One region of the Allobosea eneae genome, then DNA from elsewhere that is predicted to be linked to it. Evidence: predicted binding sites of a transcription regulator. Region 1 holds the regulator's gene; each other region holds the start of a gene.
The links. Region 1 encodes LexA, which represses DNA repair genes until DNA is damaged. Its sites were predicted from a motif close to TGTTCNNNNTGTGTTCNG; they were not measured.
Positions count from the first base shown of each region.

Region 2: a site for LexA is predicted at 3,018-3,035, ahead of ACFPOB_RS05770 (PA0069 family radical SAM protein). Genes of this name have one in related genera too.
Region 3: a site for LexA is predicted at 1,410-1,427, ahead of uvrA (excinuclease ABC subunit UvrA). Genes of this name have one in related genera too.
Region 4: a site for LexA is predicted at 2,318-2,335, ahead of ACFPOB_RS01020 (LexA family protein). Genes of this name have one in related genera too.

Region 1 is NZ_JBHSLW010000005.1:87,469-92,431, reverse strand. It holds gene ACFPOB_RS01845 (ComEC/Rec2 family competence protein) at 1-1,522, shown strand, start outside; gene lexA (transcriptional repressor LexA) at 1,516-2,253, opposite strand; gene ACFPOB_RS01835 (molybdopterin molybdotransferase MoeA) at 2,453-3,664, opposite strand; gene moaC (cyclic pyranopterin monophosphate synthase MoaC) at 3,667-4,149, opposite strand; gene trpC (indole-3-glycerol phosphate synthase TrpC) at 4,146-4,958, opposite strand.
Region 2 is NZ_JBHSLW010000008.1:100,689-105,651, forward strand. It holds gene ACFPOB_RS05750 (cytochrome ubiquinol oxidase subunit I) at 1-332, shown strand, start outside; gene cydB (cytochrome d ubiquinol oxidase subunit II) at 485-1,489, shown strand; gene ypfJ (KPN_02809 family neutral zinc metallopeptidase) at 1,563-2,450, shown strand; gene ACFPOB_RS05765 (glycosyltransferase family A protein) at 2,463-2,963, opposite strand; gene ACFPOB_RS05770 (PA0069 family radical SAM protein) at 3,080-4,267, shown strand; gene ACFPOB_RS05775 (ribonuclease HII) at 4,503-4,963, shown strand, end outside.
Region 3 is NZ_JBHSLW010000067.1:2,886-7,848, forward strand. It holds gene uvrA (excinuclease ABC subunit UvrA) at 1-1,308, opposite strand, end outside; gene ACFPOB_RS26955 (hypothetical protein) at 1,560-2,243, shown strand; gene ACFPOB_RS26960 (MFS transporter) at 2,240-3,400, opposite strand; gene ACFPOB_RS26965 (GNAT family N-acetyltransferase) at 3,567-4,130, opposite strand; gene ACFPOB_RS26970 (LysR family transcriptional regulator) at 4,206-4,963, shown strand, end outside.
Region 4 is NZ_JBHSLW010000003.1:13,964-18,926, forward strand. It holds partial or broken gene ACFPOB_RS01005 (AAA family ATPase) at 1-490, shown strand, start outside; gene ACFPOB_RS01010 (arsenic resistance protein) at 785-1,750, opposite strand; gene ACFPOB_RS01015 (ArsR/SmtB family transcription factor) at 1,782-2,168, opposite strand; gene ACFPOB_RS01020 (LexA family protein) at 2,388-2,744, shown strand; partial or broken gene ACFPOB_RS01025 (Y-family DNA polymerase) at 2,689-3,330, shown strand; gene ACFPOB_RS01030 (ParB/Srx family N-terminal domain-containing protein) at 3,380-3,898, opposite strand; gene ACFPOB_RS01035 (acyl-homoserine-lactone synthase) at 4,413-4,963, shown strand, end outside.

The DNA of each region.
Region 1 (4,963 bases):
GGTCGCAATCGACCAGGCCCGCAACGCCTTGACCGAGCGCATTGCGACCAGCGGCGGTGGGCAGGCTGGGGCGATGGCGGCAGCGCTGGTAACCGGCAAGCGCGGTTTGATCAGCGAGGAGACCAACAACGACCTGCGCGCCGCCGGCATCTACCACATCGTCTCGATCTCCGGCCTGCATATGGTGTTGGCCGCCGGCACGATCTTCTGGCTGGCGCGGGCGCTGCTGGCATTGTCGCAGACGGCGGCGCTGTACTGGCCGGTGAAGAAGCTCGTGGCGCTCGCCGCCATGGCTGGCGCGACCACTTACTGTGTCTTCTCCGGCGCCGAGGTCGCCACCGTGCGCTCGCTGATCATGACGTTGGTCATGCTCGGCGCCATCCTGGTCGACCGGCCGGCCCTCTCCATGCGCAATCTCGCGCTCGCCGCGATCATCGTGCTGCTGCGCGAGCCGGAGGCGCTGCTCGGGCCGAGCTTCCAGATGTCGTTCGGGGCGGTGGCGGCGTTGATCGCCTTCGCCGAACGCTGGCAGGAGCGAGCGCCCGATGCCGCCGCGGCCTCCTGGCCCTGGCCGCTGCGGCCGCTCTGGCTCTCGGCCGTCGGCATCCTGACGACCACCATGGTCGCGACCGCGGCGACGGCGCCCTACGGCGTCTTCCACTTCCAGACCTTCAACCCGTTCGGCCTGCTCGGCAACGCGCTGGCGCTGCCTTTCGTCTCGCTGATCGTGATGCCGGCCGCCGTCTTCGGCGTGCTCGCCTATCCGTTCGGGCTCGACTGGCCGGCCTGGGCGCTGATGGGCTGGGCGTCGGGCCTCGTGCTCCAGCTCGCCCATTGGGTCGCCGGCATCGACCGCTCGACCATTGTGCTGCCGGCCTTCGGGCCGCTGGCGCTGATCCTGTTCTCGATCTCGCTGCTTTGGCTGACCCTGTGGACGACGGCGCTGCGCTTCCTCGCCGCATTGCCGCTGGTCGGCGGACTGGCGCTGGCCTCGGCGCCGTCGCGGCCCGACATCCTGATCGAGCGCGACGGCTCGGGTGTGCTGGTGCGCGGGCCGGAGGGCAAGATGGTGCTGGCCGGCAAGCCGAGCCGCTTCGTCCTGACGCAATGGCTGCATGCCGACGGCGATTCCCGCTCGCCAGACGACGCCGCTCTGCGCCAGGGCGCCGCCTGCGATGCCCGTGGCTGCGTCATCCGCCTCCCCGATGGCCGCTCGGTAGCCTATACGCGCGACCGCATCGCACTGGTCGAGGACTGCCAGCGCGCCGATCTCGTGGTGACATCGCTCTATTGGACAGCACCTTGCGCCGCGCGCCTGATTGATCGCAGTGCGCTCATCCGCGATGGCGCGACCGCCTATCATGCGGCCCGCGGCGGTTGGCGCGCCTATACGGCCGACGAGGTCGCCCGCCTGCGTCCGTGGACCAGGGCGCGGCCGGAAACGAAGCCGTCGCCTGAACCCGCTCCCGCGCCGACACCCGCAACTGCGGAGCAGGCACAGGATGCGGAGGCGCTTCAGTAGCGCCGCAACAGGTTGACCAGGCGGCCCTGGATTTTGACCCGATCGGGCCCGAGCACGCGCGTCTCATAGGCGGGGTTGGCGGCTTCGAGCGCAATCGACGAGCCACGCTTGCGCAGCCGCTTCAGCGTCGCTTCCTCGTCGTCGATCAGGGCGACGATGATGTCGCCGGTATTGGCGGTGTCCTGCTTGCGGATAACCACGGTGTCGCCGTCGAGGATGCCGGCCTCGATCATCGAATCGCCGCGGACCTCGAGGGCATAATGCTCGCCACCGCCGAGCATGTCGGCCGGCATCGTGACGCTGTGGCTGCGGTCCTGGATCGCCGAGATCGGTGTGCCGGCGGCGATGCGGCCCATGACCGGGATCGAGACGGTCGAGCGCCCGCTGTCTTCGGCAGCCGGTGGTCGCGGCTTCGTCAGATTGGCTGCTGGTGCCGGGGCAGGCGGGGTCTGGCCAAGGCCGCCCTGAACGATGGAGGGGCTGAAGCGGCCGCGCTGTGCCTGCGGCCCGCCGATGCCGTCCGGCATCTTGATGACTTCGAGGGCGCGCGCCCGGTTCGGAAGCCGGCGAATGAAGCCGCGCTCCTCCAGCGCCATGATCAAACGGTGGATGCCGGATTTGGAGCGCAGGTCGAGCGCGTCCTTCATCTCGTCGAAGGAGGGCGGCACGCCGGATTCGCGCAGGCGCTCATGGATGAAGCGAAGCAGTTCGAACTGTTTGCGTGTCAGCATGGTCGCGCCGTCCGCCTTTTCGGCTAGAATCGAAACAAAGCACGAACACCATACGCGTTCGCCTTGTGTTCCGCAAGGGTATCGGTGCGGCCGGACCTGTTCATTTGAGGGCTGTCATCCCGGGCGACCGAATGGATCCCGGATCGGCGCCGCTTCGCGGCTTGTCCGGGATGACCATTCGCGAGGAGGCGAGGCTCGACTAGCGCAGCCTGATGATGCGACAGGGATCGCCCGCCTTGGCTGGTTCGGCGAAAGCCGGGCGGACCACCAGTGCCTCGGCGCGCGACAGGTTCGCCAGCATCGAGGAATCCTGCTTGGCGAAGGGCCTGACGCGTCGCTCGCCAGCGGTCGTCTCGATCGTGGCACGCAGATAGTCCTGGCGCTCGTCATTGGCCGGCAGGTCGACGGCGAGGATGGCGGGTTCGCTGCGGTCGCGCTCGGGATCGACAACGCCGAGCAGCGCCTCGACCAGCGGCATCGCGAAGAGATGGCCGCAGACGATCGAGGAGACCGGGTTGCCGGGGAGGCCGAGCGCGACTATGGGCCCGAGCCGGCCCATCATCATCGGCTTGCCCGGGCGCATCGCGATCTTCCAGAAACCGAGCGCCATGCCCTGCGCCTTCAGCGCCGCCTGGACCAGATCGTGCTCGCCGACCGAGGCGCCGCCGAGGGTGATCAAGACATCGGCGCCGGCGGCGCGCGCCGCGTCGATCTTGGCGGCCAGATCCGGGTGGTTGTCGCGGGCGATGCCGAGATCGAGCGTCGTGCCGCCTGCCTGCTTGATCAGCGCGGCGAGGGCGAAGCTGTTGGAGGCGACGATCTGGTCGGGGCCGACCGGCTCGCCCGGCAGGACGAGCTCGTCGCCGGTGGCGAGGATCGCGACCAGCGGCTTGCGGCGGACCGAAAGCGTGGGATGGCCGGCAGCGGCGGCGAGGCCGAGCGCGGCGCTGTCGAGCCGGCGGCCAGTCTTGAGCAGGACCTCGCCGGTCTGAAAATCGAGCCCGGCCGGGCGGATGAACTGGCCCTTGCTCGCTGGCCTGGTGACGCGGATGACCGGGCCGCCGACGCCCTCGGCATGCTCCTGGATCAGGATCGCATCGGCGCCGTCGGGGATTGGCGCGCCGGTGAAGATGCGTACCGTCTCGCCGGGCCCGACCTGGCCGGAAAAGCCGCGGCCGGCGGCGGATCCGCCGATGACCTTGAGCTCCTTGCCCGGCTCCAGGTCGGCGGCGCGGGCGGCATAGCCGTCCATGGCCGAATTGGCGAAGGGCGGCTGGGTCCTGAGCGCAGCGACGTCCTCAGCCAGTACGCGGCCGGCGCAGTGCGCCAGCGCCAGCGTCTGCGCCGGCGTCGGGCCGGGCACACTGTCGAGCAGCGCCTTGAGCGCGACCGGGACGGGGGTGAGGCTCATGCCTATGGTCCTGCGATCTCGTAGGTTCCGGACTTGCCGCCGGATTTATGCACGAGTCGGACGCCTTCGATATGCATGGCGCGATCGACCGCCTTCACCATGTCGTAGACGGTTAGGCAGGCGACGCTGACGGCGGTCAGCGCTTCCATCTCGACGCCGGTCTTGCCGGTCAGCTTGACCTCCGCGCGCACGCGTACACCCGGCAGGGCCTCGTCGATCGAGAGGTCGACGGAAATCTTGCTCAGGAGCAGCGGGTGGCAGAGCGGGATCAGCTCGTGCGCGCGCTTGGCAGCCATGATGCCGGCGAGACGCGCCGTGCCGAGCACATCGCCCTTCTTGGCCTCGCCGTCGCGGACGATCGCCAGCGTCTCGGCTTGCATCACCACATGGCCTTCGGCGATCGCCGTGCGGACAGTCTCGGCCTTGTCGCCGACATCGACCATATGGGCCTCGCCCTTCTGGTCGAGATGGGTAAGGCGGCTCATGCCGCCGCCTCGGTGGTGTTTCCAGTCAGGAGCTGGCGGGTCGCGGCCGCCACGTCCGCCTGGCGCATCAGGCTTTCGCCGACCAGAAAAGTGTTGACGCCGCAAGCCTGCAGGCGGGTGATATCGGCATGGGTGAAGATGCCGCTCTCCCCGACGAGCAAACGATCCTTCGGCACGCGCGGCGCCAGCCGCTCGGTGACGGCGAGGTTGAGCTTGAAAGAGCGCAGGTCGCGATTGTTGATGCCGACCAGCCTGGTGTCGAGGCTCAAGGCGCGCTCCAGCTCGGCCTCGTCATGGACTTCGGCGAGCGCGGCCATGCCGAGCGCCTTGGCAGTGGCGGTAAGCTCGCGCGCCGCGGCATCGTCGAGCGAGGCCATGATGATCAGGATGCAGTCGGCGCCCCAGCTGCGCGCTTCGAAGACCTGGTAGGGCTCGAACATGAAGTCCTTGCGCAGGCCCGGCAGCCCGGAGGCGGCGCGCGCTTCGCCAAGATATTCCGGCCGGCCCTGGAAGGAGGGCGTGTCGGTCAGCACCGAGAGGCAGGCGGCGCCGCCTTCGGCATAGGCTTTCGCCAGCGCCGGCGGGTCGAAATCGGCGCGGATCAGCCCCTTGGAGGGCGAGGCCTTCTTGATCTCGGCGATCAAGGCCGGGCCGCCGGCGCGGTGCTTGGCTTCGAGCGCGCCGATGAAGTCGCGCGGCGCAGGCTGCGCTGCGGCGCGCTTCTCGATCTCGGCCTGCGGCACGGCGGCACGCGCAGCCGCGATCTCCTCGCGCTTATAGGCCTCGATCCGCCTGAGGATATCGGACATGGGCA
Region 2 (4,963 bases), on a different contig from region 1:
TCATCGCCATCCTCTCCGGCTGGTTCGTCACAGAGGTCGGCCGCCAGCCCTGGCTCGCCACCGGGATCCTGCGCTCGAAGGATGCGGTCTCGCCGATCACCACCGCCGAGGTCGCGATCTCGCTGGCGCTGTTCGTCTTCGTCTACTGCGTCGTCTTCGCCGCCGGCATCGCCCTGATCAATCGCCTGATCGACAAGGGACCGGACGAGATCAGCCATGAGGACCCGCCCGAGCAGCCCTCGAAGCGGCCGCTAAAGGCGGCGCAGGCGCCGGCCGCCGCCATCTTCGGCGACGGCCATCCCGGCGACGACAAGATCCAGCCGGCGAGCTGATGCGATGATGAAACCCACAGCCCTCATCCTGAGGAGCGGGCTTCAGCCCGCATCTCGAAGGATGTTCCAGCGCCCTCTGAAGCATCCTTCGAGACGGCCGCTCGCGCGGCCTCCTCAGGATGAGGGCCTGGTGGAAACTCGGGAGACTTGAGATGGAATGGTATCTCCCCGTGATCTGGGCCGTGCTGATCGGCACCGCCGTGATGCTCTATGTCGTGCTCGATGGTTTCGACCTCGGCATCGCCATCCTGTTCCCGACGACAAGGGACGAGAGCGAGCGCGACCAGATGATGAACTCGGTCGCACCGTTCTGGGACGGCAACGAAACCTGGCTGGTTCTGGGCGGCGGCGGCCTCTGGGTCGCCTTTCCCTATGCCTACGCCATCATCATGCCGGCCTTCTACATCCCGGTGATCCTGATGCTGCTGGCGCTGATCTTCCGCGGCGTCGCCTTCGAGTTCCGCTGGGTGGCGAAGCCCCGTCACAAGGTCTGGGACTTCGCCTTCTGGGCGGGCTCGACGGTGGCCGCCTTCGCGCAAGGGCTGATCCTTGGCGGGCTGCTGCAGGGCGTGAAGGTCGTCGACAAGCAGTTCGCCGGCGGCCCATTCGACTGGCTGACCCCGTTCACGCTGATGTGCGGCGCCGGCGTCGTCATCGGCTACGCCACATTGGGCGCGACCTGGCTGGTCTACAAGACGGAAGGGCCGGTCGCGGAGCGGGCCCGCCGGCAGGCGAAGACGCTGCTCCTCGGCCTGCTCGCCTTCGCCGTGCTGGTCTCAGCTTGGACGCCCTATGCCCATCCGCGCATCGCCGAGCGCTGGTTCACGCCCTCGAACCTCGTGCTGCTCTGGCCCTTCCCGGTGCTGACGGCCTTCTGCGGCTATATGGCTTGGAAACGGCTCAAGGGAGCACATGAGTTCACGCCCTTCGCCTTCACCATCGCGATCTTCCTGCTCTGCTTCCTGGGACTCGCGATCTCAAACTATCCCTATCTCGTGCCGCCCGGCCTGACGATCTGGGACACGGCGGCGGCGCCGGCCTCGCATGTCTTCGTGCTGATCGGCGTGACCTTCCTGCTGCCGATGATCCTGTTCTACACGGCCTTCGTCTACTGGACGTTCCGCGGCAAGGTGAAAGCCGATGCCGGCTACCATTGAGCACTCCTGTCGCGGGACTTGAGTTCCTCGCTCGGCTCGCAGAGATTGGCGAGGCTGCAACAAGGGCCTCGCCATGCGTTGGGAAGATTACCGCCAGTCCGAGAATCTCGAGGACCGGCGCGGAGGTGGCGGCGAGTTCGCCGGGCTTCCCGGTGGGCGCGGCGGCATCGGCATCGGCACCATGGTCGTGCTCGGCCTGCTCGGTTGGGCCCTCGGCATCGACCCGCGCCTCCTGATCGGCGGCGCCGAATTGATCGGCGGCATCGGCGGGCGCAGCGCGCCGACGCAGGAGCAGCGCAAATCGGCCGGCCCGCCGCAGGACGAGATGGGCCGCTTCGTCTCGGCCGTGTTGGCGCAGAACGAGGACATCTGGGGCAAGGTCCTGCCGCAGCAGGCGAACCGCAAATATGTGCCGCCGAAGCTGGTGCTGTTCAGCGGCGTCGACCGCTCGGGCTGCGGCACGGCCCAGGCGGCGATGGGGCCGTTCTATTGCCCCAACGACCAGCGGGTTTATCTCGACCTTTCCTTCTTCCAGGAGATGCAGCGCAAGCTCGGCGGCGGCGGCGACTTCGCCTATGCCTATGTCGTCGGCCACGAGGTCGGCCATCACATCCAGAACCTGCTCGGCATTCTGCCCAAGGTCAACGAGCTGCGTCAGCGGGTTTCGGAGCGCGAATCGAACCAGCTCTCGGTACGCGTCGAGCTGCAGGCCGACTGCTTCGCCGGGGTCTGGGCCCATAACATCCAGGCGATGGATCGCATCGAGCCAGGCGACATCGACGAGGCGCTGCGCTCGGCCTCGGCGATCGGTGACGACAAGCTGCAGCAGCAGGGCCGCGGCGTCGTCGTGCCGGATTCCTTCACGCATGGTTCGTCGGCGCAACGCACGCGCTGGTTCAACACGGGCTTCAAATCCGGCTCGATGCAGAGCTGCGACACCTTCCGGACGAACCAGCTCTGACGGGGCGACCGGTCAGGTCTCGGCGCGCTGCCGGCGGACCGCGAGACGGCGCGGCGCACGCGCCAGCCGGCCGGAGAGGATCTGCTTCTTCGGCGCGAGCAGCCCCGCCCTGACGCCGCGGGAGCGCAGCGAAACCGCCCCCCATTCGCGCAAGGCGGCCGCCATGCCGCGCAGCGGCATGAGCGCCGGCCGCGTCGCGGCGGTCAGCAGATGCCGCTCGATGCTCGGCGTCCATTGCGGCTCCGGCAGGTCGCCAGCCTCGAGCAGGATGACCCAGTCGCCGCGCGCTTCCGCCACGCCGCGCGACCAGGCCTCGCCGTTCTTCGCTGGTTTCTCGGCCCTGACGTAGCTGGCGCCAGTTTCTTCGGCGAGGCGCGCGATCGCGGCATCGTCGCCGTCGTCGATCACCACGGCATGGCCGATCACGCCCTTCGCCACCGCCGGAATCAGCACGGACAAGGTCGCAGCGAGCGCCTCGGCGTCACGATTGGCCCGGATGACGGCGGTGATCATGGACGCTCAGCTTATGACGCACTGCAACATGTCGCAATCCTGTCACTTGCCTTTTGTTCTCTTTATGTTCACATTCCTTGGTCTCGGAACCACCGATTCCGCCGGGAGACGAAGCCATGCTGCAGGCTAGGCCCTCAGCCAGGACACAGCCGCTCAAGCGCCGCGACACCGAACCGGGAACCGTCTCGGCGCCGATCCGGCTCGCCCCGGTCGATCCGCTGGCCCATATCGGCAGCCAGATCGACCCTGACAGGCGGCGCGGACGCGGCGCTACGATCAATCCCGGCGGGCGCTACGAGGCCGAGCAGCGAATCAGCGAGGATGACGGCTGGGGCTCGCTCGGCGACTTGCCGCCGTTCAAGACCGAGGTCTCGGTCGAGAAGCCCCGGACGATCATTACACGCAATGACTCCCCGGATATTTCCTTCGACCGCTCGATCAACCCCTATCGCGGCTGCGAGCATGGCTGCGTCTACTGCTTCGCGCGGCCCAGTCATGCCTATCTCGGCCTCTCGCCCGGTCTCGACTTCGAGAGCAAGCTGACCGCCAAGCCCGATGCGGCGCTGCTGCTGGAGAAGGAGCTGTCCTCGCCGAGCTACCAGCCGCGCACCATCGCGATCGGCACCAATACCGACGCCTACCAGCCGATCGAGAAAAAGCTCCGGATCATGCGCGGGATCCTGGAGGTGCTGGCGAAGTTCAGCCACCCGGTCGGCATCGTCACCAAATCGGCGCTGGTGCAGCGCGACATCGACATCCTCGCGCCGATGGCGGCGAAGGGGCTGGTCAAGGTCGCGCTCTCGGTGACGACGCTCGATCCCAAGCTCGCCCGCAACATGGAGCCGCGCGCCGCAGCACCCGCCAAGCGCATCGAGACGATCCGCAAGCTGTCGGAGGCCGGCATCCCGGTGACGGTGCTGGTTGCGCCGATCGTGCCGGCGATCAACGAGCATGAGATCGAGCGCATCCTCGACGCCGCTAAGGCGGCTGGCGCGCGCGAGGCCGGCTATGTGCTGCTGCGGCTGCCGCTCGAGGTGAAGGACATCGTGCAGGACTGGCTGGTGACGCATCATCCCGACAAGATGCGCCATGTCGTCTCGCTGATCCGCTCGACGCGCGGCGGCAAGGACTACGACGCCGCCTGGGGCCAGCGCCAGGTCGGCTCCGGCCCCTATGCCTGGATGATCGGGCGGCGCTTCGAGATGGCGGCCGAGCGGCTCGGCTTCAACAGCGCGCGGCTCAGGCTGCGCACCGACCTCTTCGTCAAGCCGGAAAAGGAGAAGGCGCAGTTGAGCCTGTTCTGATAAGCCCCGGTCTCATTCACGGCCCTCATCCTGAGGAGGCCGCACAGCGGCCGTCTCGAAGGATGCTCCAAGAGGCTCAAGAACCATCTGGAGCATCCTTCGAGACGCAGCCTCCGGCTGCTCCTCAGGATGAGGGCTATGAATGCGAGAAGCCCGACACTGGGGCGCACAGCGAATTGTGGATGCGACCAAGCGATCCGCAGACCTGCGCATCCCGATCTGGCATAGCGAAGCCATGACCGCCGATTTCAGCCGTGAGCAGGCCGCGATGATTGCCGGGCGCGCCCGCGTCGCCGGCGTGGACGAGGTCGGGCGCGGCCCGCTCGCCGGCCCGGTCGTGGCAGCCGCCGTCATCCTCGATCCCGCCGCGATCCCGGACGGGCTCGCCGATTCGAAGGAGCTCAGCGCCCAGCGCCGCGAGGAACTCTGCGTGCTGATCCTCGCCAGCGCACTGGCGGTCGGAGTCGGTAGCGCCTCCGCCACCGAGATCGATACGATCAACATCCGGCAGGCGACGCTCTTATCCATGCGGCGCGCGGTCGGAGCGCTGCCGCTGTCTCCCGATCTCGTCCTGGTCGACGGCAATGATCCGCCGGCGCTGGCCTGCGGCTGTGAGGCGATCATCGGCGGCGACGGGCTGATCGCCTCGATCGCCGCGGCCTCGATCGTCGCCAAGGTGATGCGCGACCGGATGAT
Region 3 (4,963 bases), on a different contig from region 1:
CATGAAGCGGCCGATCTCCTCGCGGGCCCAGTCGCTCTCGGTCTCCTTCCAGCGCCGCTCCATATTGGTGATCACGCCCTCGAAGGGCTTCTTCACCTCATAGGCGCGCAGGCCGTCATTATAGGCCATGCGCACCGCCTCGGTGCCAGTGCCGAACAGGATGGCGTCGCGGGCGCTCGTTGGCAGCTCCGACCAGGGCTTGGTGGTCGAGAAGCCAAAGTGCTTGGCGAGCGCGTCGAGCGTCTGGCCGTAATAGGGCGAGGTCGACTTGGCCCAAGGCGCGATCGCGCCCTTCTTCAGGCTGAGCGAATGATCCGGAACGATCATCTCCGGATCGATCCGCATCTCGTGGCCGAGGCCGTCGCAGGCCGGGCAGGCGCCGAACGGGTTGTTGAACGAGAACAGCCGCGGCTCGATCTCGGGGATGGTGAAGCCGGAGACCGGGCAGGCGAATTTCGAGGAGAAGGTGACGCGCTTGGCTTCGCCGTTCTCCTCCTTCTCGTCGGCATATTCGAAGACGGCGATGCCGTCGGCGAGGTCGAGCGCCTGCTCCAGCGAGTCGGCGAGGCGCGCGCCGAGATCGGGCCGGATGACGATGCGGTCGACCACCACGTCGATGTCGTGCTTGAACTTCTTGTCGAGGCTAGGGGCGTCCGGGATCTCGTAGAACTCGCCATTGACCTTGACGCGCTGGAAGCCGCGCTTCAGCCAGTCGGCCATCTCCTTGCGGAACTCGCCCTTGCGGCCGCGCACCACCGGCGCCAGCAGGTAGCCGCGCGTCTTCTCGGGCAGTTCGACCAGCCGGTCGACCATCTGCTGCACGGTCTGGCTCTCGATCGGCAGGCCGGTCGCCGGCGAATAGGGGATGCCGGCGCGCGCCCAGAGCAGGCGCATATAGTCGTGGATCTCGGTGACGGTGCCGACCGTCGAGCGCGGGTTCTTCGAGGTCGTCTTCTGCTCGATCGAGATCGCCGGCGAGAGCCCGTCGATCTGGTCGACATCGGGCTTCTGCATCATCTCGAGGAACTGGCGGGCATAGGCCGAGAGCGACTCGACATAGCGGCGCTGGCCCTCCGCATAGATCGTGTCGAAGGCGAGCGAGGACTTGCCCGAGCCGGAAAGGCCGGTGAACACCACGAGCTTGTCGCGCGGAATCGCGAGGTCGACATTCTTGAGATTGTGCTCGCGCGCGCCGCGCACAGAGATGACGCGGGCGTTCCGGTCGGCCGCCGAGTCCTGTGCGGACTTGCGGTCGAACATGTCTTCCAGCGTCGCGGCCTGTTCGGCGAGCGTGGTCTTGCGGGCCATGGTGGTGTCCGGTTCGGGCTAAGCCGTAGAGATAGGGCAATCGCCGGCTCATGCCAGTGCAGCCGGGCGGGAGGCGGGCATGAGTAGCACGCAGCCGCCGGTGTTGCCGCATTGTTCCTGCGAGGTGTGCTGACAGAGATTGTCAGGAGCGTGGCAGGCGCGAGAGCAAGGCAGAGCCCGACAAGCGGCAAGCTCGCAGCATGCAGCTGCGATCCATGTCGATCGGTCGAAGCGGGGAGACGAAGACAGCCATGGCGGCGCGGCGGGACCCCGATGTCCATGAACTGTTGCGTCCGCCGCACCGGCCGAGCCTGCTGCGCGAGCTGTCGCAACGCCTGCGCCTGCTGGCGGGGCTCGCGGAGACGCCGACGGCGCGAGCCGAGATCGAGACCGCTTTGGCGTTGCCCTGGTGGGGCCTGGGCGTGCTGGCGATCCGGGTGATCGGCAACTGGGCCGGTTCGCATAACGCTGCTGGCACCCGCCATCGCGCCTGGTTGAGCGAGCGGGCGCGCCGGCCCCTGCCACGCAGGCGTGAGCTCTGGAGCCTGCGCCATGGCGATCTCCGGCGCTGGCAGGCGGAGGAAACCGAGGCGGCGCGGCTGGCGCTGTCGCAGCATGTTACAGCAGAGGATGCCGGGTGGATCCTCGATCTCTGGTTCGACGATGTCGAGCGTTTCAGCGGGTTGCATCTGGCGCTGATGTCGAAGCTGCCGCCGGAGCCGATCATGGCGCGGGTCGCTAGCGAGATCGCCCGCGGCGAGCGCTGCCGTTGCGAGGCGGCGCTCTGGCTGCTGTTCAACCGCCAGCACCTGCCAGGGCGCGACGAGGCCTTCGTCCGGCTTGCGGCGAGTCCCGATGAGCATGTCGCCGGGCTGGCAAGCCGGCTCATGGCGATCCGCGCCGCGCGGGAAGTGGCTCGGCAGCGGCCGGGCTAGTCCGCGCGCTGCAGGCCGTGGCGGAAGCGCCGCCGGAGCAGGATGGCCGAGACCAGCATGGCCAGCGCCAGCGTCCCCGACAGGATCAGCGCTGCCGCAGCGCCATGGCGCTCGATCAGCAGGGCATAGGCGAGCGGCGAGGCGGCCGAGAGGAAGAAGCCCGGCGCGAGCAACCGCCCGACATAGGCGCCATAGCTCTTCGGGTCGAACAGCATCAGCGGCAGCGTGCCGCGCGTGATCGTCAGCACACCGTTGCCGGCGCCGTAGCAGAAGGCGAAGGCCAGCGCGGCAAAAGCGCTCGCCCCGCCGGCGAGGCCGACACCGAAGCAGAGCGGCAGGACCAGGCAGGCGACGAGATTGAGGTCGAACGGGCTGGTCTTCGCCCCGAACAGCACCTCACCGAGCCGCGCCAGCGACTGGCCGATACCGCGCGTCGCGCCGATCCAGACCGCGATGGCGGCCGGCAGGCCGAGACCGGCGAGGATGCCGATCATATGGGCGGACATGCCGGCATTGAGGATGCCGGCGAAGGTGACGATCAGCGCATAGAGCAGGCCGGCGAAGCGCGTATCGGCTGGGCTGAGCGTGACGACGGGCTTCGCCGCGGCCCCGTCGGACGAAGGCCGCGCCGAGACGGTGGGCAAAGTCAGGTGCAGCGGCAAGGTTAACAGCGCGAAGCCGGCATAGGCGATGAGGGCGCCGCGCCAGCCGAACTGCTCGGCGAGCGCATGGCCGAGCGGCCAGAACACGGTCGAGGCCAGGCCGCCGAGCAGGGTGATCTGGGCGATCGGCCGGCGCGCTGCGCTGCCGCCGATCCGGGCCAGCGCCGCGAAGGCGGCATCGTAGAGGCTGAGCCAGGCGGCGTAATAGGCGGCGATCGTATGGGCGAAGGCGAGGCCGAGGCAGCCGGCGGCTGTCAGCAGCGATCCCAGGCACATCACCGTGCGGCCGCCATGGCGGTCGATCAGGCGGCCGACCGCGCCCGAGGTCAAACCCATCACCAGCAGGCCGGCCGAGAGCCCGCCATGGATGATCGCCTGCGACCAGCGGAGTTCGCCGGCGATGAGCTCGCCGAAGGCGCCGACGAGATAATAGGAGACGCCCCAGGAGATGAGCTGCGCCAGCCCGAGGTAGAAGACGGAGCGGCGGGAGATCATCGACAACCGTTTTCGCTAGGCCACGCCACCCCGTTCCGGGTCGTCCCGGGCGAACGCAGGGAGACCCGGGACCCATGCCTGAGCCTCTTTCGGAGAGGCTCAGGCATGGGTCCCGGATCCCCGCTTCGCTCGGTCCGGAAGGACTCAAGGAGTTGGAAGGACGGCACTAGCTCGCCCTGTCAGGCAACGTCTGGTCCCCCGGCCCGAGGCTGCGCTGCATCAGCACGGTGTCGACCCAGCGGCCGAACTTGAAGCCGGCCGAGCGCAAGGTGCCGACCGGCTCGAAGCCGAAGCGACGATGCAGGCCGATCGAGCCGGCATTGCCGCTGTCGCCGATCACCGCCAGCATCTGCCGCCACGGGCCGGCCTCGCAGCGGGCGATCAGTGCCGCGAGCAGCGCGCCGCCGATGCCGCGCCCGGCCTGTCCTTCGGCGACATAGACCGAATCCTCGATCGTGTGGCGGTAGGCCGGGCGGGGGCGGTAGCTGCTGGCATAGCTGTAGCCGACGACGCGGCCGCCCCGCTCGGCGGCGAGATAGGGCAGGCCGAGTGCCAGCACCGCCCGCCGGCGCGCCAGCATCTCCGCGACGCTCGGCGGCGTCTCCTCGAAGCTGGCGAGGCCGGTTAGGACATGATGGCTGTAGATCGACTGGATCGCAGCGATGTCGGCTTCTTCCGTGTCGCGGACGACGACGGGGGGAGTGGAGAGGGAGGAGTCGATTCTTGTCATCGCGGCGATCTTGCGCTTTGCCCCCTCATAAATGAAGCTTCTCGAAGTTATGCAGAGCATGAGAAATTCTTTGAGATGCGCGATCTTCGCCTCGACCAGCTCGACAGCTTCCGCCAGGTGATCGCGCTCGGCAGCTTCTCGGCGGCGGCCGAGAGGCTCGGGCTGAGCCAGCCGGCGGTCAGCCTGCAGATCCGCGAGCTCGAGCGCCGCCTCGGCGTGACCCTGATCGAACGGGTCGGGCGCCGGGCACAGCCGACCGCGGCTGGGAACGAACTGCTCGACCATGCCGGCCGGATCGCGGCGGCGGTGGCCGCGGCGCAAGAGGCGATGGCGCGGCATGCGACCGGTTCGATGGGTCGTGTCCGGATCGGCACCGGTGCCACCGCCTGCATCTTCCTGCTGCCGCCGGTGCTGCGCGACCTGCGCCTGCAACACCCGACGCTGGAGCTCACTGTCAGCACCGGCAACACCTCTGACATCGTCAAGGCGATCGAGGACAACCAGATCGATATCGGACTGGTCACGCTGCCGGCCGCCGGCCGCTGTCTCGACGTGACGCCGCTGCTGGAGGACGAGTTTGCCGTGATCGCCCCGCTCGGCATGGACTTGCCCACGCGATTGACGCCGGAGGCTCTGGCGCGCCTGCCGGTGCTGCTGTTCGAGCCTGGCGGCATCACCCGGCGCATCGCCGATGAATGGTTCGCCCGCGCCGGCGTGACGCTGAAGCCGGTGATGTCGCTCGGCAGCGTCGAGGCGATCAAGCGGCTGGTCGGCGCCGGCCTCGGCTGCGCCATCCTGCCGGGCATGGCGGTGCGCGGCGAGAGCGACGGGCT
Region 4 (4,963 bases), on a different contig from region 1:
GGTCCGCTTGGCCGGCGCCGGCAAGAGCACGATGCTGGTTGCGGCGCGCGACGCTTGGGAGCTTCAGGATTTTGCGGTTCATGGCGCGGCCTTATCGGGCAAGGCGACCGAGGGGCTGGAGGAGGCGTCCAGGATCGGCTCGCGGACGCTGGCGTCGTGGGAGCATGGCTGGAAGGCAGGACGCGGCGAGCTCGGGCCGAAAGACGTTATGGTGATCGACGAAGCCGGCATGGTCGGATCGCTCAAGCTCGCCCGCTTTGTCGCCGAGGCCGAGCGCACGGGCGCAAAGCCCGTCATGGTCGGGTACCAGTCGCAATTGCATGCAATCGGGGCCGGCGCGCCGTTCCCCGCGATGGCGGAGCGGGTCGGGTTCTCCAGGCTGCAGGAAATCCGCCGCCAACGCGAAGACTGGTAGCGAGAGGCATCAGGCGACTTTGCCCGTCACAAGACGGGCGAAGGGTTGGCTGCCTATGCCCAGCGTGGCGGTGTTCGCGAGCGGCAGTTGCAGGTGCGGCATGATGCGGCGGAGCGAGGCCTGGAGGTTACACGGCCGCTTGATGTGCTCACGGTTCCGCGCGGACCGGCCGAGTTCGAGCGCGAGCTGATCAAGGCCCCTACCGGCGAGGGCCGCTCCCTCGCTAAAGCCCGAGGTCAGCCCATGGGCAGGCCGGGCGCCCTTACCCGCCATCAGCCAGACGAGGCGCTGCAGGCGCTGGACGCCGGAACAGCGACGCAGGCCGTCCTGGCCAGACGGTTTGATGTCACCCAGGCAACGATCTCACGGTTAGCCCGAACCGCTGCCGCCTAATTTTGGAATGAGGCGCATGTAGATCAACGAGCTGACAAGCTCGACCACCGTTTGTGCGACGATGATCGCAGGCAGCAGAGGCATGGCGTTGGGAACGGCGAACGCCAGCGGCAGGACGACTAGCGAGTTGCGGGTCGCGGCGCTGAACGCGACGGCCCGCCCGGCCGGAGCATCGAGGGCCCCCATTCGGCCGATACCCCAACCGATCAACGGCGCGGCGATGGCAAAGGCTATATAGACCGGCACCGCCCGCACCGCGCTTCCGAACGCGAGTCCGAGCTGCGGCACCACCGACGCGAACACGATAAACAATACCAGCGCGGTCGCAGGCACCGGCAGCAGGCCGAGGACAGTGGCAATATTGCTCACCTCTTTATTGCTGGTGGCGCCGAGCTGGACGATTGCCGCGAGGGCCAGCGGCATGGCGATCAGCCAGATGAACGCGTGCAAGAACGGCCCCATCTGGATCAGGTCTACCGCATCGCGCCCGAGAAACAGCCCGAAGTAGACTGGCAGCAGCAGCATTTGCAGCACCAGCAGGGCTGGCGTCGAGGCGAGCAGCAGCTTCGCGTCGGCACGGCCGATATGGGCAAAGGTCACCACATAGTCGATGCACGGTGTCAGCAGCACGAACAGCACGCCAAGCCTCACCATCGGATCGGCAGGCAGGAACTGGATAAGCCCCAGCACCAGCAGCGGGACCGCGATGAAATTGGCGGCCAGCAGCGCCCCGAGGAAGCGGATCTGCAATAAAGCCCGGCCGAGGTCGGCGAGCGGCACCTGCAAAAAGGTGACGAACAGCATCAGCGCCAAAGCGGGATTGATACCGGCCTCCAGTACGATCGTCGCGGGCACGGCGATCGAGAGCAGCACGGCCGCGACAATCGTGGCGAAATAGATTCTCACCTGCCGGGCTTCTAGAAGGTCGCGGAGAGCGGTCATGGCGTCATCGCTTGCTAGTCAGCCAGGAAGATCAGTTGCAGACCATCTTGCGGCGGGCAGGCTCCGCGAGTGCGGTCGGACGCCCCGTGCACTTAGCGAAGAGCGCGATGGCGCGATCGCAGGCCTCGCAATGGCCTTCGCAGCAGTCCTTCATAAGAAAGACAACCAGATCTGACAGAGCGGGGAAGATCGCGCTGTAGATGATCGAGCGACCTTCGCGGCGGCTGACGATCAGCCCAGCATGTTCGAGATGCGTGAGATGAAAGGACACCTTCGACGCAGCCGAGCCATCGAGCGCGGTCGCGATTGCGCCCGCAGCCATCCCTTCGGCTCCGGCCGTGACCAGCAGGCGGACAATCCGCAGCCTGGTGCGCTGAGACAGCGCGGCAAAGGCCCCAAGTGCCTTGGCTTCATCCATAACGTTTCAACCATTCAATAATTATTGAATTAATATGCATTGCTCGGCCCGATGGCGCAAGTGGGAAAACGGCCCCGGCCAGCGCGGGCGGGGCAGCTGGCCAGGGTTGCAAAGCCGACCGCGCGGGTGATTTCTCTCGACGCGAATGATGTTCGTGTGATGTTCTAGATATGCGTCACGATAATCAACCCGCCTTGCTGTTGCTCGGACCGAAAGCCCATGGCGATATCTCCCTGGCCGATAGCAGGCACGCGCATCTGTGCCGGATTCCCCTCCCGGGCCGACGACTTCCTGGACGGTGAGATTGACCTGGCCTGCATCCTGACGCCGAACCGGGCCGCGACGTTCCTGTGGCGGGTTGCCGGGCATTCAATGAAGGAGACCGGCATTCACGACGGCGACGTGGTGGTCGCGTCGATCAATGGCGAGGTCAGCCTGAAGCTCTTCAGGAACGACGGGCGCCCTACCCTCTCCTTCGCCAACCGTGACATGCCGGTGTTTTTCCTGGCCGACACCGCCGATGTCGAGGTGTGGGGCGTGGTCACCTGGACATTGCATCAGCCCCGCCTGCCATGACCGGCCGGGTGTTTGCTTTGGTGACGGCAACAGCTTCTATTGCAGTTGCGAGCGCCTGTTCGCGCCGAAGCTGCGCGATCGGCCGGTCATCGTGCTGTCGAACAACGACGGCTGCGCCGTGGCGCGGACGCCGGAGGCCAAGGCCCTCGGCATCAAGATGGGCGCGCCGTTTTTTTAAATCCGCGACCTGTGCCGAGCCGAGGGCGTTGCCGTGTTCAGCAGCAATTACACCCTGTACGGCGACATGAGCCGCCGCATGAACGAGATCTATCACCAGTTTGCGCCGGAGGTGGAGGTTTACTCGATCGACGAGAGCTTCCTGGATATCACCGGCATCCGGGAGACCGACCGCACCGCCTACGGTCTGGAAATCCGCGCGAGTGTTCGTGAATGGACCGGCATCCCCACCTGCGTCGGCATCGGACCGACCAAGACTCTGGCGAAGCTGGCCAACCGGACGGCCAAGAGCCACCCTGAACTTCACGGGTCTGTGACTTCACCGACGAGGTGCTGCGCGAGAGCCTGTTGCCAGGCATTCCCGTGGAAGACCTGTGGGGCATCGGCAAGGCCTCGGCCGCGCCGCTGACAGCGGCTGGAATCGGCACCGTTGGCCAGCTTCGGGACATGGCGCCGCGTCACGCCCGCCAGCTGCTGACGGTGGTTGGCGAGCGGATGGTGCTGGAGCTGAACGGGGTGTCCTGCCTCCCCCTGGAATCCCTGGCGCCGCAGCGCAAGGGCATCGCCGTGACCCGCAGCTTCGGCGGGTCGATCGTCCGGTTCCCGGAGATGCGCGAGGCCATGGCGGCCTCGCGCTGCGTGTTCTCGGCAAGAGAGATCTCTGTATCGCGCTCGGCCGCCAGCACATTGCAGGGGATGTCGATGTTCTTGGCGATCCGGCCCTCCTTCGCCAGAAGCCGCAGCGCCGCGAGCCGACGCGCACCGGCGACGACCTCGAACTTCTGGCCCTTGCCCGCCTTCCTGACGGTGAGGTTCTGGATCAGGCCATGCGCCTCGATGCTGTCGGCCAGTTCGCCAATCCCAGCCGTCGAGTTGACCTTGCGGACATTGGCGGCGCTGGGAACGAGTTTCGACAGAGCGATGTGCTGGAAGGCCGTAGTGAGCGTGCCGATCGTCGCGGTGGTGGTCGTGGTCATCGTGTTCTCTCCTTGTCTGAGGCCGTAGGCCCGTCACCCGGCAGGGTGCAGGTCCGCCTGCACCTCTGCCTTCGCGGCGAGCAGCGGGGAGAGAGGGGGGCAAGAGCCAAATCGGGAGGGGGATCGCCCACGCGGCACGCGCCGGGCGAGGGGCCGCGGCACGCGGATACTCGTCCCGGTCCTGCACAAGCCGCCCAAGCGGCGCGGAAGGATGGGGAGACCCGATTTGGCTCTTGCTGGGGAGAGAGGGCCGCGCGCCTCTCTTCCCGCCAAGCGCAACATCATCGCGCCAGCGGCGCGGCGATCGCCGGCGCCTGGCGCCGGCCCGCGCGAGGGATCGTCACCGAAGGCCGAGACGCCGATCGGCGGCTCGGGGAGGGGCCCTGGCCCCGAGTAGAGCCCGGTCACGGCGAAGCCGGGACGCACATAACGCGAATATCGCCTGATCTGCGGCTCAAGATTGCCCAATTCGATAACTACCAGACCGGCCCACTTTCGAGATCCGGAGATAGTCATGCAGGTTTTGGAGATGAATCGAACCAATAGCGGCCCAAACATGGGACTGTTGATGGGCATGCACCGGTTGAGGCGAAAGGTTTTTAAGGATCGCCTGGAATGGGCCGTTTCCTTAACTGGCGACCTCGAGATGGATCGATTTGACGCACTCGACGCCAGCTATCTGATCGTGAAAGAGGGGAATTCGGTGCTCGGCTCCGTTCGCCTTCTTCCGACCACCGGGCCCAACATGCTTGCCGACACGTTCCCGGAGCTCCTCGACGGCGGCAGCGCGCCGAACTGCGACTCGATTGCCGAAAGCTCTCGCTTCTGCGTCGATACAACCGCCACGGACGCGATCACCGAAGGAGGTTTGAGGCAGGCCACCTTCATGCTGTTTGCTGGAATGCTGGAGTGGGGGAGGGCTCGTGATCTGCGATCCATCGCGACTGTCACCGACGTACGCATGGAGAGAATTTTGCGGCGCGCGGGCTGGCCGCTCGATCGGCTCGGCGCTCCCCGCAGGCTTGGAGTGACGGTAGCGGTCGCCGGCTTACTGCCGATCAAAAC